DNA from 2 places in the Paenibacillus sp. 102 genome. Region 2 is predicted to be linked to the other one. Evidence: riboswitches for the same ligand, from Rfam matches in the RefSeq annotation. Region 2 holds a riboswitch; the other holds the start of a gene.
What was found. A riboswitch is a leader RNA that binds a small molecule or an ion and turns the genes downstream of it on or off. The one in region 2 is predicted to bind thiamine pyrophosphate.
Positions count from the first base shown of each region.

Region 1: another riboswitch for thiamine pyrophosphate. It lies ahead of thiM (hydroxyethylthiazole kinase); the one in region 2 lies ahead of tenA (thiaminase II).

Region 1 is NZ_JBCGHT010000013.1:23,645-29,883, forward strand. Features, by position in the region: gene AAIE21_RS21580 (ABC transporter permease) at 142-1,095, shown strand; gene AAIE21_RS21585 (iron chelate uptake ABC transporter family permease subunit) at 1,118-2,056, shown strand; gene AAIE21_RS21590 (iron ABC transporter ATP-binding protein) at 2,050-2,808, shown strand; gene AAIE21_RS21595 (siderophore ABC transporter substrate-binding protein) at 2,882-3,823, shown strand; TPP riboswitch at 4,127-4,237, shown strand; gene thiM (hydroxyethylthiazole kinase) at 4,308-5,117, shown strand; gene thiE (thiamine phosphate synthase) at 5,133-5,780, shown strand; gene ilvA (threonine ammonia-lyase) at 5,934-6,239, shown strand, end outside.
Region 2 is NZ_JBCGHT010000006.1:220,089-226,327, reverse strand. Features, by position in the region: gene AAIE21_RS16405 (DUF3965 domain-containing protein) at 1-289, shown strand, start outside; gene AAIE21_RS16400 (hypothetical protein) at 380-712, opposite strand; gene AAIE21_RS16395 (SH3 domain-containing protein) at 719-1,792, opposite strand; TPP riboswitch at 2,145-2,256, shown strand; TPP riboswitch at 2,318-2,420, shown strand; gene tenA (thiaminase II) at 2,506-3,201, shown strand; gene AAIE21_RS16385 (ABC transporter ATP-binding protein) at 3,170-3,919, shown strand; gene AAIE21_RS16380 (ABC transporter permease) at 3,916-4,668, shown strand; gene AAIE21_RS16375 (ABC transporter substrate-binding protein) at 4,665-5,666, shown strand; gene tenI (thiazole tautomerase TenI) at 5,677-6,239, shown strand, end outside.

The DNA.
Region 1 (6,239 bases), on a different contig from region 2:
TAAATTGTATTTTTAATTGATAAAGAGAATCATTTTCTTTTTATTATTCTATAAATAGACAAAGGGGGATAAAATGATAGGGTTATAATCTGTTTGAATCAGGTGATAGCGACAGAACATAATCTGCACCATGAAGAAATTATGAAAAAAAGATATTTGTTTATCATGCTTATTATTTTATCGATTGCGTCTATTTTTATCGGTGTAAAAGATGTGAATCTATCAGATATTCTGCATTGGGATCAAGAAAAAATGCAAATCGTGTTTATCAGTAGATTACCGCGTCTCATCAGTATTATTGTTGCTGGTGTTAGCTTAAGTATAAGTGGTTTAATTATGCAGCAATTAAGTAGAAATAAATTTGTATCTCCGACAACTGCGGGGACGATGGATAGCGCAAAGTTAGGTGTTTTAGTTTCATTGTTGCTATTCACGTCAGCCAGTCCACTTGAAAAAATGATCGTTGCTTTTGTCTTTGCATTAGCTGGTACATTTTTATTTATGCAAATTTTAAAACGAATTAAGTTTAAGGATACAATTTTCATTCCACTTGTTGGGATTATGTTTGGGAATATTATCAGTTCCATTACAACATTCTTTGCTTATAAGTATGACTTGATTCAAAATATCAATTCTTGGCTACAAGGCGATTTTTCAATGATTATGAAGGGAAGATATGAGATTTTATATTTAAGTATTCCGCTTGTTATCATTGCATTTTTATATGCAAATCGCTTTACTGTTGCTGGAATGGGAGAAGATTTTGCAGCGAATTTAGGGATGAATTACAACCGTGTGCTAAATATCGGTCTCATTATCGTTGCTTTAATTGCGGCATTGGTTGTCTTAACTGTCGGAATGATTCCATTTTTAGGACTTATTATTCCGAATATTGTTTCGATTTACCGTGGGGATAATTTGAAAAATAGTTTACCTCATACCGCCTTACTTGGAGCAGTTTTCGTACTAGCTTGCGATATACTTGGTCGCATCGTGATTTATCCGTATGAGATTTCTATCGGTCTTACAGTCGGGGTAATCGGAAGCGGGATCTTCCTTTATTTATTGATGAGGAGAAACGCATATGCAGCATAGAAAACAAATCGGTCATAAAAAAATGTTGGCAGTACTTGCCATTATATCAGTTGTAGCCATTGGGATCTTTTTATTTATTAACTTAAATATGAATACATTAGATTATGCATTGCCAAGAAGGGCTAAGAAATTGTTGGCAATGGTTATAACGGGCGGAGCAATTGCGTTTTCGTCTATGATCTTCCAAACAATTAGTAATAACCGTATTTTAACACCAAGTGTTATCGGGTTAGATTCACTTTATATGTTTATTCAAACATTTGTTGTGTTTATGTTTGGATCGCAGCATATCGCAATGATGAATACAAATGTTAACTTCCTTATATCGATAAGCTTAATGATTGTTTTCGCATTGTTTCTTTATAAATTCCTCTTTAAGAGGGAAGGAAGCAATATTTACTTCTTACTGCTAATAGGGTTAATATTTGGGACTTTCTTTCAAAGTTTATCTTCATTTATGCAAGTACTCATTGATCCGAATGAGTTTCAAATTGTACAAGGTAAGATGTTTGCAAGTGTAAATAATGTGAAAACAGAGTTGCTTGTAACATCAATTATTGGGATTGTCCTCGTCCTTGCATATGTATATAAGGAATTAAAGCTGTTAGATGTATTATCGCTTGGAAGAGAAGAAGCAATTAATTTAGGAGTCGATTACGACAAGGTTGTGAAGAAGTTTTTAATTGTAATTGCGATTCTCGTTTCCATTTCTACAGCGCTAGTTGGTCCAATTACATTTTTAGGATTACTTGTAGTCAACGTTGCGCGCGAATGTTTACGTACATACGAGCACAAATATTTAATAACAGGCTCTATCTTTATTAGTATTATCGCTTTAGTAGGTGGACAGTTAATTGTTGAAAGAGTGTTTGATTTTAATACGACTTTAAGTGTTATTGTCAATTTCGTCGGTGGCGTGTACTTCATTTATCTTCTATTAAAGGAGAGCAAGACATGGTAGAAGTAAGAAATGTATCAAAACAATATGGAAATAAAAATGTTGTTGAAGATGTCTCTATTAAAATAGCAAAAGGGAAAATCACATCGTTTATTGGACCGAATGGGGCTGGGAAAAGTACAGTTCTATCTATGATGAGTAGGCTTTTGAAAAAAGATGCTGGTGAAATCCATATAGAGGATAAAGAAATTGGCGAATGGGATAGTAATGAACTTGCCAAGAAAATCTCTATTCTAAAACAAACAAATCATATCAATTTACGACTTACAATTCGAGAGTTAGTGAGTTTTGGCAGATTTCCTTATTCACAAGGCAATTTATCAAAAGAAGATTGGAATCATATTGAAGAAGCAATCTGTTACATGGAGCTTGAAGATATTCAATATAAATATTTAGATCAGCTCAGTGGTGGGCAACGACAAAGAGCATATATTGCGATGGTCATTGCTCAAAATACAGAATATATTTTGCTAGATGAGCCGCTTAATAATTTAGATATGAAGCATTCTGTCCAAATTATGAAAGTACTAAGGCGTTTAGTTGAAGAGCTTGGCAAAACAATTGTTATTGTCATTCATGATATTAACTTTGCTTCTTGTTACTCTGATCGCATCGTTGCTTTGAAAGATGGAAAAGTAATGAAAGAAGGAGCAACAAATGAAATTATTGATCCGGTTGTTTTGAAAGATATTTATGATATGGATATTCATATTGAAGAAATAGCCGGCAATAATATATGTATTTATTTTTCATAGTGGAAGTTATTTTGATAGTAATCACTTACTATCGACTTAAAATAATTTTAAAAAATCTATAGAGGTGAATGTAATGAAGAAATTAGCAATGTTATTATTAACTTTCATGCTTGCTGTTGTAGCTGTAGCATGTAGCAATAATGCTTCTTCTGATAAAAAGACAGAAGCAAGTGAAAGTAAAGAAATTACGATTAAGCACAAATTAGGAGAAACGAAAGTTAAAACAAACCCGAAAAAAGTTGTCGTATTTGACTTTGGTTCTTTAGATACGTTAGATAAATTAGGCGTTGAAGTAACAGGTGTACCACAAAAAAATACACCAGCATATCTTTCTAAATATAAAGATAAAAAATATACAAACGTTGGTGGACTAAAAGAGCCAGATTTCGAAAAAATTAACGAAATTGGACCAGACTTAATTATTATTTCTGGAAGACAATCTGATTCATACAAAGAATTCGAAAAGATCGCTCCAACAATTTATGTAGAACAAGACACAAAAGATTACATGAAATCATTTAAAGAAAACACAGAAATGTTAGCAAGCATCTTTGGTAAAGAAGAAAAAGCGAAAAAAGAAATTGCAGCAGTTGAAAAAGATATAAAAGCATTAAATGAAAAAGCTACGAAGAGTGATAAAAAAGGTTTAATTATTTTAGCAAATGACGGCCAAGTAAGTGCATATGGTCCAAATTCTCGCTTCGGTATTATTCATGATGTATTTGGTGTAGCTCCTGTAGATACAGAACTTAAAGCAGATACACATGGTAATAAAGTTTCATTTGAATATATTTTAGAGAAAAATCCGGATTACTTATTTGTAGTAGATAGAGGTGCTGTTGTAGGCGGTAAATCTTCTGCGGAACAAGTTGTAAAAAATGAAATTGTTAGCAAAACAAATGCTGCGAAAAATGGCAATGTAATCTACTTAGATGCAAACTACTGGTACCTATCTGGTGGCGGACTTGAGTCTATTTCTGAAATGGTGAAAGAAGTATCTAAAGCCTTAAAATAATAGCATGAAAAACAGTGGTAGGATTGTATCCCTATCACTGTTTTTATATATAAATAGGGATGGAAAGACCGAAATAAAACCATTCTCTTTAGGTGGTAGAGAGAATCCGCCGGTGGATAGAAGCGGTCAGTTCCTTTTTTAGCCCCATGCCGTGTGAAAACAGAAGGAGAAAATGAGTGGAAGTCTCTTTTTATTTTTCATAGCCGCAATTTATATGTTGGAAAATCAAATTGGATTTATATATGATAGAGTAACGAACTTGTTATTTTACTAGAATAAGAGTAGACTTTGAAGTAGATGAATAAGAAAACACATGGGAGTTTGCGGATGCGAACTGAGAGTACGGCTAAACCGCCCGTTGACCATTTGAACCTGTTGGATAATGCCAGCGTAGGGAGAGTGTAAAAGCACATGTTCAGGCACTTTGCATACGCAAAGTGTCTTTTTTGTGTATCTCCCATTATAAAATTAGGAGATGAAGAGAATGAATATAAAAGAAATCGCAAAAATAGTGGAAACAGTAAGAGAGACGAATCCACTTGTGCATAATATTACAAATGTCGTTGTAACAAACTTTACAGCCAATGGTTTACTTGCATTGGGAGCTTCACCAGTTATGTCATATGCAAAAGAAGAAGTGGGAGAAATGGCTAGCATTGCAGGGGCGCTCGTTCTAAATATGGGGACACTTCGTCCTGAGGAAGTAGAGTCAATGCTCATTGCTGGTAAATCTGCAAATGCACATCATGTACCAGTGTTATTTGACCCGGTTGGTGCAGGGGCAACTTCTTACCGAACCGAAGTTGCGAGACATATTCCAAGTGAAGTGAAATTAGCGGTGATTCGCGGGAATGCAGCAGAAATTGCCAATGTGATTAATGAGAAATGGGAGATTAAAGGTGTTGACGCTGGCGCTGGAAATGGTGATGTTGTAGGAATTGCAAAACAAGCAGCAGATGAATTAGATACAGTTGCGGTGATTACTGGAAAAGAAGATGTTGTTACAGATGGTGAGAGAACCTTTACTGTTCGTAACGGTCATCCAATTTTAACGAAAGTTACAGGAACAGGTTGTTTGTTAACTTCTGTAATAGGAGCATTTGCAGCGATTGAAAAAGATTATGTGAAAGCGGCAGTTGCGGCATTAACATTTTATGGTGTAGCCGCGGAAATAGCTGCAAGTAAAACAGTAGAACAAGGACCAGGCAGTTTCCAAATTGAATTTCTGAATCAGTTAGCAAACACTACTAAAGAAGATATTGAACAATATGGAAGTATCAAAGAGATGCAGTAAGAAGGGGTGAGAGAAATGGCACATATTGATAAACAACAAATGTCCAAATTATTGCAAGTGTATTTTATTATGGGAAGTAATAACTGTAAGCAGGATCCGTTACAAGTAATGAAAGAAGCGTTAGATGGCGGAGTGACGCTTTTCCAATTTCGTGAAAAAGGTGAAGGTGCTTTAACTAGCGAAGAACGAGTGCGTTTTGCAAAGCAGCTACAGGTACTTTGTAAGGAATACGGTGTACCTTTCATAGTGAATGATGATGTAGAACTAGCAATTGAGTTAGATGCAGATGGTGTTCATGTCGGACAAGATGATGAAGGAATTACATCAGTTCGTGAAAAAATGGGAGATAAAATTGTCGGAGTATCTGCCCATACGGTAGAGGAAGCTCGTTTTGCAATTGCAAATGGGGCGGATTATTTAGGAGTAGGACCTATTTTTCCAACGAGCACGAAAAAAGATACAAAAGCAGTACAAGGAACGAAAGGCCTGCGTCATTTTAGAGAAGCGGGGATTACAGTCCCGATTGTTGGAATTGGAGGAATTACAGCTGAAAATGCTGCCTCGGTTATAGAAGCGGGAGCGGATGGAGTTTCCGTTATCTCTGCGATAAGTTTAGCAGAATCACCATATGAAAGTACGAAAAAAATGGCTGGTCTTTATTGACAGCCATTTTTTTTGGAGGATATGCCATATATCGTTGAAGTTCCGATATATAGAAAAACGCCGATTATAGAAATGGTTCTTTTTTACAGAATAAAATAAACTATGCCGCTCAAACTAGGATATATGAATACATCTTGTTTCGGAGGGTACAACATGATTTCATTACAGGATATTGTAGCTGCTCATGAGAAAATGAAAGGCATTGTCCATGTGACACCGCTAGATTATTCGAGCACATTTAGTGAACTATCACATAATGAAGTGTATTTAAAGCTCGAAAATTTACAAAAGACCGGTTCTTTTAAAGTGCGTGGTTCTTATAATAAGATGGTTTCTCTTGATAAAGGTGAATTAGAAAATGGAGTTGTTGCAGCATCTGCTGGAAATCATGCACAAGGTGTCGCCTATTCTAGTAATATGCTCGATATTCCCTGTACGATTGTGATGCCAAAAGGTGCA
Region 2 (6,239 bases):
ATCATATGTACCATTTTTTGAAATGATTCAAGTTCCGCAACATGCATATTATTGTGAAGAGTTGATGTATGTTTGTAAAGGAATTGAACATAAAGAAGAAATTCTGCGGAATTATATATTTATACAATTACACGATTGTTTACCGTCATTTATTAAGCAATTTCTAAAGAATAAACGTTATGCAACGATTCATGATATTTTATTTTACTGGTGTGATGATGAACAACGAATGGGCTTAGAGAAGAAGTATAATTTAAGTTTTATTTATGAACGATATGCGTGTGGATAAAAAGAAATTTTTCAATATAATGTATAGGTGAAAAAAGGGGGCTCACTTGAAGTGAGACCCCTTTTTTCGTCGTAAATGTAGAAGGTTGTTCTAAGCTTCTTGTTGGTTCTTACGGTGTTCAGGAATGTAAATATATTGGGATATGATGATTAGTACCCCTATAAAAAATACAGGGAATATAGCAGCCATATGAAAACCACTATAAATAATATTTGTTATTAAGCCGCTCATAATAATAATTACAGTATATATATGAGAAATTTGTTTCTTTAGTCGGATTTTGAATGCTTCCATCAAAGATTCAATAGCAACAAATGAGATAACGATACCCAAAAAGACAGGGTTAGTATTGTAAATGACTAAGCAACAGATTAAACCGAGAAAAGCTATATACTCAATTATCAATGGTATATTACGTGGCATATAATATTACCGAACCAAATAAGGCAGTGGATTTACTGCGTTTGTCTTTTCAAAATTCCATTCACCATTATGTAATTCAAAATGGAGATGTTGTCCAAATGAATGACCTGTATTTCCCATATATCCTAACAATTGCCCGGTTTGAACTTGATCACCAACTTGTACTGAACGGTCTTTCATATGAGCGTAAACGGTTGTATATAGTTTACCTCGAATATGATGTGCTACAAATACGACATTTCCATAGCTAGCAGAGTAATAAGACTTTATAACTTTACCTGTAGCAGCTGCATGAATTGAAACATTACCTGGTGCGGAAATATCTACACCATAATGCATTTGTTCCCAGCGCATATTAAATGTAGAACTAATCGTTCCTTGAGTAGGGAATTTAAAAACAGCAGGAATAGAAGGAGCGGCTTGTCTCGTTTGTGGTTGTTTTTGAATAATATAATGTTTTGCTACAAATCCGTAAGATGTTCCGAAGCGAATTTTGTACCAGGTACCAACTGTTTCTATAACAGTGACTTGTGTCCCGTTTTGTAAAGATCCAATTACGGCAGTATCTGTTCCTGCTCCGCGGCGGACTTTTAATGTAGGTGTAGCAACGTAAAAGGAAGATTCATTTTGTACTGTAATTCCTTTTACTAATGGCTCTGATACATGGGATGCAAATTCTTTTTTTACATATCCTTGTTGTCCATTATGTGAGATTTTATACCAATCCCCTTGTATTTCTTGGACGGAGATGAATTTGCCGTTGGATAATCTATCAATAATAGGGGATTTGATATTTGGCTCAGAACGAATGTTTAACACATCGGCATTTATGATATAACTATTTTTACGTTCAGTAGATTTAGTAAACGCAATATTTGTTTTTTTTAAGGAGTTAGTTTTATTCCTTGTTTTCATTCTATTATTCAAATATAATATTTTTGAGCCTGGTTTTATATGTTGGATATTTTGTGTAGGCAATTCTTGGGCTGCTACAGTACGTGTGTCTACTTGATTTATGGATGGAAGTAGAGATGCGACTGCGACAGTAGTTGCCGTTAAAGCTGTAGCTTTCTGTTTCATCTAATATTAGCCTCCCATAGATGTATTAATATATTTTTTATTATAGTATAAAGATATAATATTTTGTGCATTGTTCACATAACTGTAATATGATATGTGAAAAAAATAACGACTTTTTAATGGAATCGAAATATATTACAAGAATAACAGATAAACAATCATTAGAGTTTGGATAAAAGATAATTAGTATTTTCAGAATAGATATAGAAATGCAAATTGAAAAAATGGCAGAAGAACGTTTTTTAGGTGGGGAAGAGAATCCACCCATGCATAGAAGTGGTCAGTAGCCCCATGCCAAGTTAAAACAGTTGCTGATAACCCATGACAATGTTATACTGACTATGGTAATTTCATATTGTGCTAGGAGAGCTGGTGTTGCCAGCTGAGAGTAAGACCGAAAGTCTTTTATCCTTTTACTACCTGATCTAGATTATGCTAGCGTAGGGAAGCAATTCGGACATGAACATTAGGTCCCCGTTTCTTTGCGTAAAGAAACGGGGATTTTTTATTTGCCAATTTAATAGTGAAAACCACTAGGGGTGCTTTGCATGCTGAGAGAGGAATAATCCTTAACCCTTACGGACCTGATCTAGGTAATACTAGCGAAGGGAAGTGGAACAACGAATAAATGTATTTTTATTTGCTGAACCACTTCTTATATAGAAGTGGTTTTTTATTTTAATAAACAGATATAAAAGGAAGGGGAAATATAAATGAAATTTTGTGAGAGGTTATTTGAGACCGTACAGCCTGTTTGGGAAAAAAGTCATAATCACCCGTTTGTAACTGGAATGGGGGACGGTACGTTAGACAAAGATAAATTCCAATATTACATCATACAAGATTATTTATATTTGCTAGACTATGCAAAACTATATGCAATAGGAGTTGTAAAAGCAACGAATCCGCAGGTAATGGGCAAATTTGCAGAACAAATAGATGGCATTTTAAATGGAGAAATGACAATCCATAAACAGTATGCAAAACGCCTTGGTATTTCTGTAAAGGAGATGGAAGAGGCAAAACCATCTGCTAAAAATTTAGCGTATACAAACTATATGATGTCAGTATCTCAAAATGGTACGCTTGCAGAGTTAATTGCGGCTCTTCTTCCATGTATGTGGAGTTATTGGGAAATTGGAAAGCGTTTAAATGATATTCCAGGAGCGAGAGATCATGAGTTCTTCGGAGAGTGGATTCAAGGATATAGCTCAGAAGAGTATGGAAGTCTTTGCATTTGGCTAATGGATTTATTAAATGAACTAGCTGAAGGGAAATCTGAACAAGAGCTAGCTAGATTAGAAGAGATTTTCTTATATTCCAGCCGATTTGAGTATTTATTCTGGGATATGGCGTATCGTAAGGAGATGTGGGGTTTTGAGGAGCAAGAGCATACTACAATTTCATAATGTTTCCTTTCATTATGATGAAAAGCCAATCATAAACGGTCTAGATGCTTCCGTGCAAGAAAAAGAGTTTGTTAGCATTATTGGACCGAGTGGCTGTGGCAAAAGTACATTGTTTCGTTTAATTACAGGGTTAGAAGAACCTACGGCTGGAAATATTCAACTGACAGAAACAACGAGTCATCCTGTAGGGTATATGCCACAAAAAGATATGCTTCTGCCGTGGAGAACGATTATTGAAAATGCGGCATTACCGTTAGAGTGCCAGGGGATAAAGAAAAAAGAAGCACATGTAAAGGCAAAAGAGCTGTTAGAACAATTTGGTTTACAAGGATACGAGAACAAATATCCGAAAGATTTATCAGGTGGTATGCGGCAACGAGTATCCTTTATTCGAACCTTATTAACAGGCGGGAACGTTTTGTTGTTAGATGAACCTTTTAGCGCATTAGATGCCTTAACGAAAGCAACGTTGCAAGAATGGTTGTTTGAACAATGGAAACAGTGGCAAAAAACAATTTTATTTATTACACACGATGTCGAGGAAGCACTTTTTCTTTCCAATCGGATTTTTGTTGTGACAGAGCAGCCTATTACAACTCTAACAGAGCGCATTGTTCCGCTAGGGATTGATCGCTCAAGAAAAGATTTGCATAAACCTGAAATACTAGCTTTAAAAGATGAATTACTAGGTATGCTACAAAGGCAGGTGCTCGTATGAAACGTGTGACAGAGTTATTGCCTGCGCTGATTTTAAGTGGCATACTGCTCATAGCTTGGGAAGTGGGGGCTAGAATTGTAGACGAGATGTATATTTTACCATCTCCTACTGCGATTCTAGCTAAAATGTGGGCATTGCGAGATATATTGCTTACAGTTCATTTGCCGGCGACGTTATACGTGGTTTTGATAGGAGTTGTTATTTCCATCGTACTTGGTGTGGGACTCGCGATGTTAATGAATGCTAGTATATGGATGGAAAGAGCATTTTATCCACTGTTGGTTGCATCACAAACGATTCCAATTACAGCTCTAGCACCATTGTTTGTTTTATGGTTTGGATATTCAATTTGGAGCAAGGTAGTTGTGACAGTTTTGATTACATTTTTCCCGATTGCAGTAAATACGTATGACGGATTACGCAGTACGAAAAAGGAATGGGAGGAACTTTTAGTTACATATGGTGCAACGAAAAAAGATATTTTTCTGAAGTTAAAGTTGCCCTCCGCACTTCCATATTTTTTCTCAGCTTTAAAAATTGCTGTTCCGCTTAGTGTAATTGGAGCAGCAATTGGTGAATGGCTTGGAGCACAGGCTGGGTTAGGATACTTTAGTAAACGAATGATGACGCAGTTAGACGGAGCTGGTGTGTTTGCGCCAATTGTACTGTTATCATTACTAGCTATTTTATTTGTATTACTCGTTTCTATATTAGAAAAGAAATTCATTAGTTGGAGGAAACATTCATGAAATTATTAAAGCGCATCTTTGTGTTTACATTATTAGTTGCAATGATTGCAGGATGTTCTAGTAATTCGGCATCAGACAAGAAAAAGAAAGAGAAAGAAATTACAGTGATGCTTGATTGGTATCCAAACGCAGTTCATAGTTTTATCTATGCAGCGATTGAAAAGGGCTACTTTAAAGAAGAAGGGGTAAAGGTGAATATTAAATTCCCTTCTAATCCAACAGATCCATTAACATTAGCGGCAGCAGGAAAAGTAACAGTTGGTTTATATTATCAGCCAGATGTTGTTATTGCAAAAGCAAATGAACAAATTCCAGTGAAATCAATTGGAGCTGTGGTCCGCTCACCACTAAATCATGTTGTATCGTTAAAATCAGCAGGTATTGGGTCACCAAAAGACTTAGAAGGTAAAACAGTTGGTTATTCTGGAACACCTTTAAGTGAGGCATATTTAAAAACGATGGTAAAAGAAGCCGGTGGTAATCCTGATACTGTAAAAGTAGTAGATGTTGGATTTGATTTAGTACCAGCGTTAATTACGAAAAAAGTAGATGCTGTTACAGGTGCTTATATTAACCATGAAGTTCCTGTTATGCGCCATCAAGGCCATGAGCCAGCATACTTTAATCCAGCTGACTATGGTGTACCAAATTATCATGAACTTGTTTTTGTCACAGGTGATAAAACATTGAAAAAAGATAAAGAATCATTGCAAGCATTTTTACGTGGTGCGAAAAAGGGATACGACTTCATGAAGAAAAATCCAGATGAGGCACTAAATATTTTATTAGATCATCAAGAAAAAGAAAACTTCCCGCTTGTTCCGGAAGTTGAAAAAGAAAGTATGAAAATTTTATTAGAGAAAATGGAAACAAAAGATGAGCCATTTTTATCGGATACAAAAGAGTCATGGGAAAAACAAAATAAATGGTTGAAAGAAAAAGGAATGACAAAAGAAAGTGTCCCTGCCAATGAATTATTTGAAAACATTTTAAAGTAGGCGAGTGAATATGAAAGATGAGCTCCATGTTATCTCAAATGGTCAGATGACATTCGAAGAGTTAACGAATGTAGCGATGCAAATTGAGAGTGAGATTGATTATTTGCATATTCGTGAGCGTGAGAAAAATACGAAAGAGTTATATGAAGGTGTGGAAAGTCTTTTAAAAAGAGGTTTTCCAGCATCTAAGCTTGTGATGAACGATCGGATTGATATTGCGATTCTATTAAATATCTCTCGCGTACAATTGGGATATCGAAGCGCAGATGTTAGGTCTGTAAAAGAAAAGTTTTCTTATTTGCATGTTGGGTATTCTGTGCATTCTTTGGAAGAAGCAATAGCAGCCTTCAAAAACGGTGCAGATTCCCTTGTTTATGGTCATGTATTTTCAACGAATTGTAAGAAGGGTGTTCCAGCAAGAGGGTTAGAAGAAATTTCAGATATGGCAAGGCGATTAACGATACCGATTACAGCTATCGGTGGGATAACACCTCAAAATACAGCAGAGGTTCTTAGGTCTGGTGTAAGTGGTATTGCTGTTATGTCTGGGATTGTCAGTGATCGTACTCCATA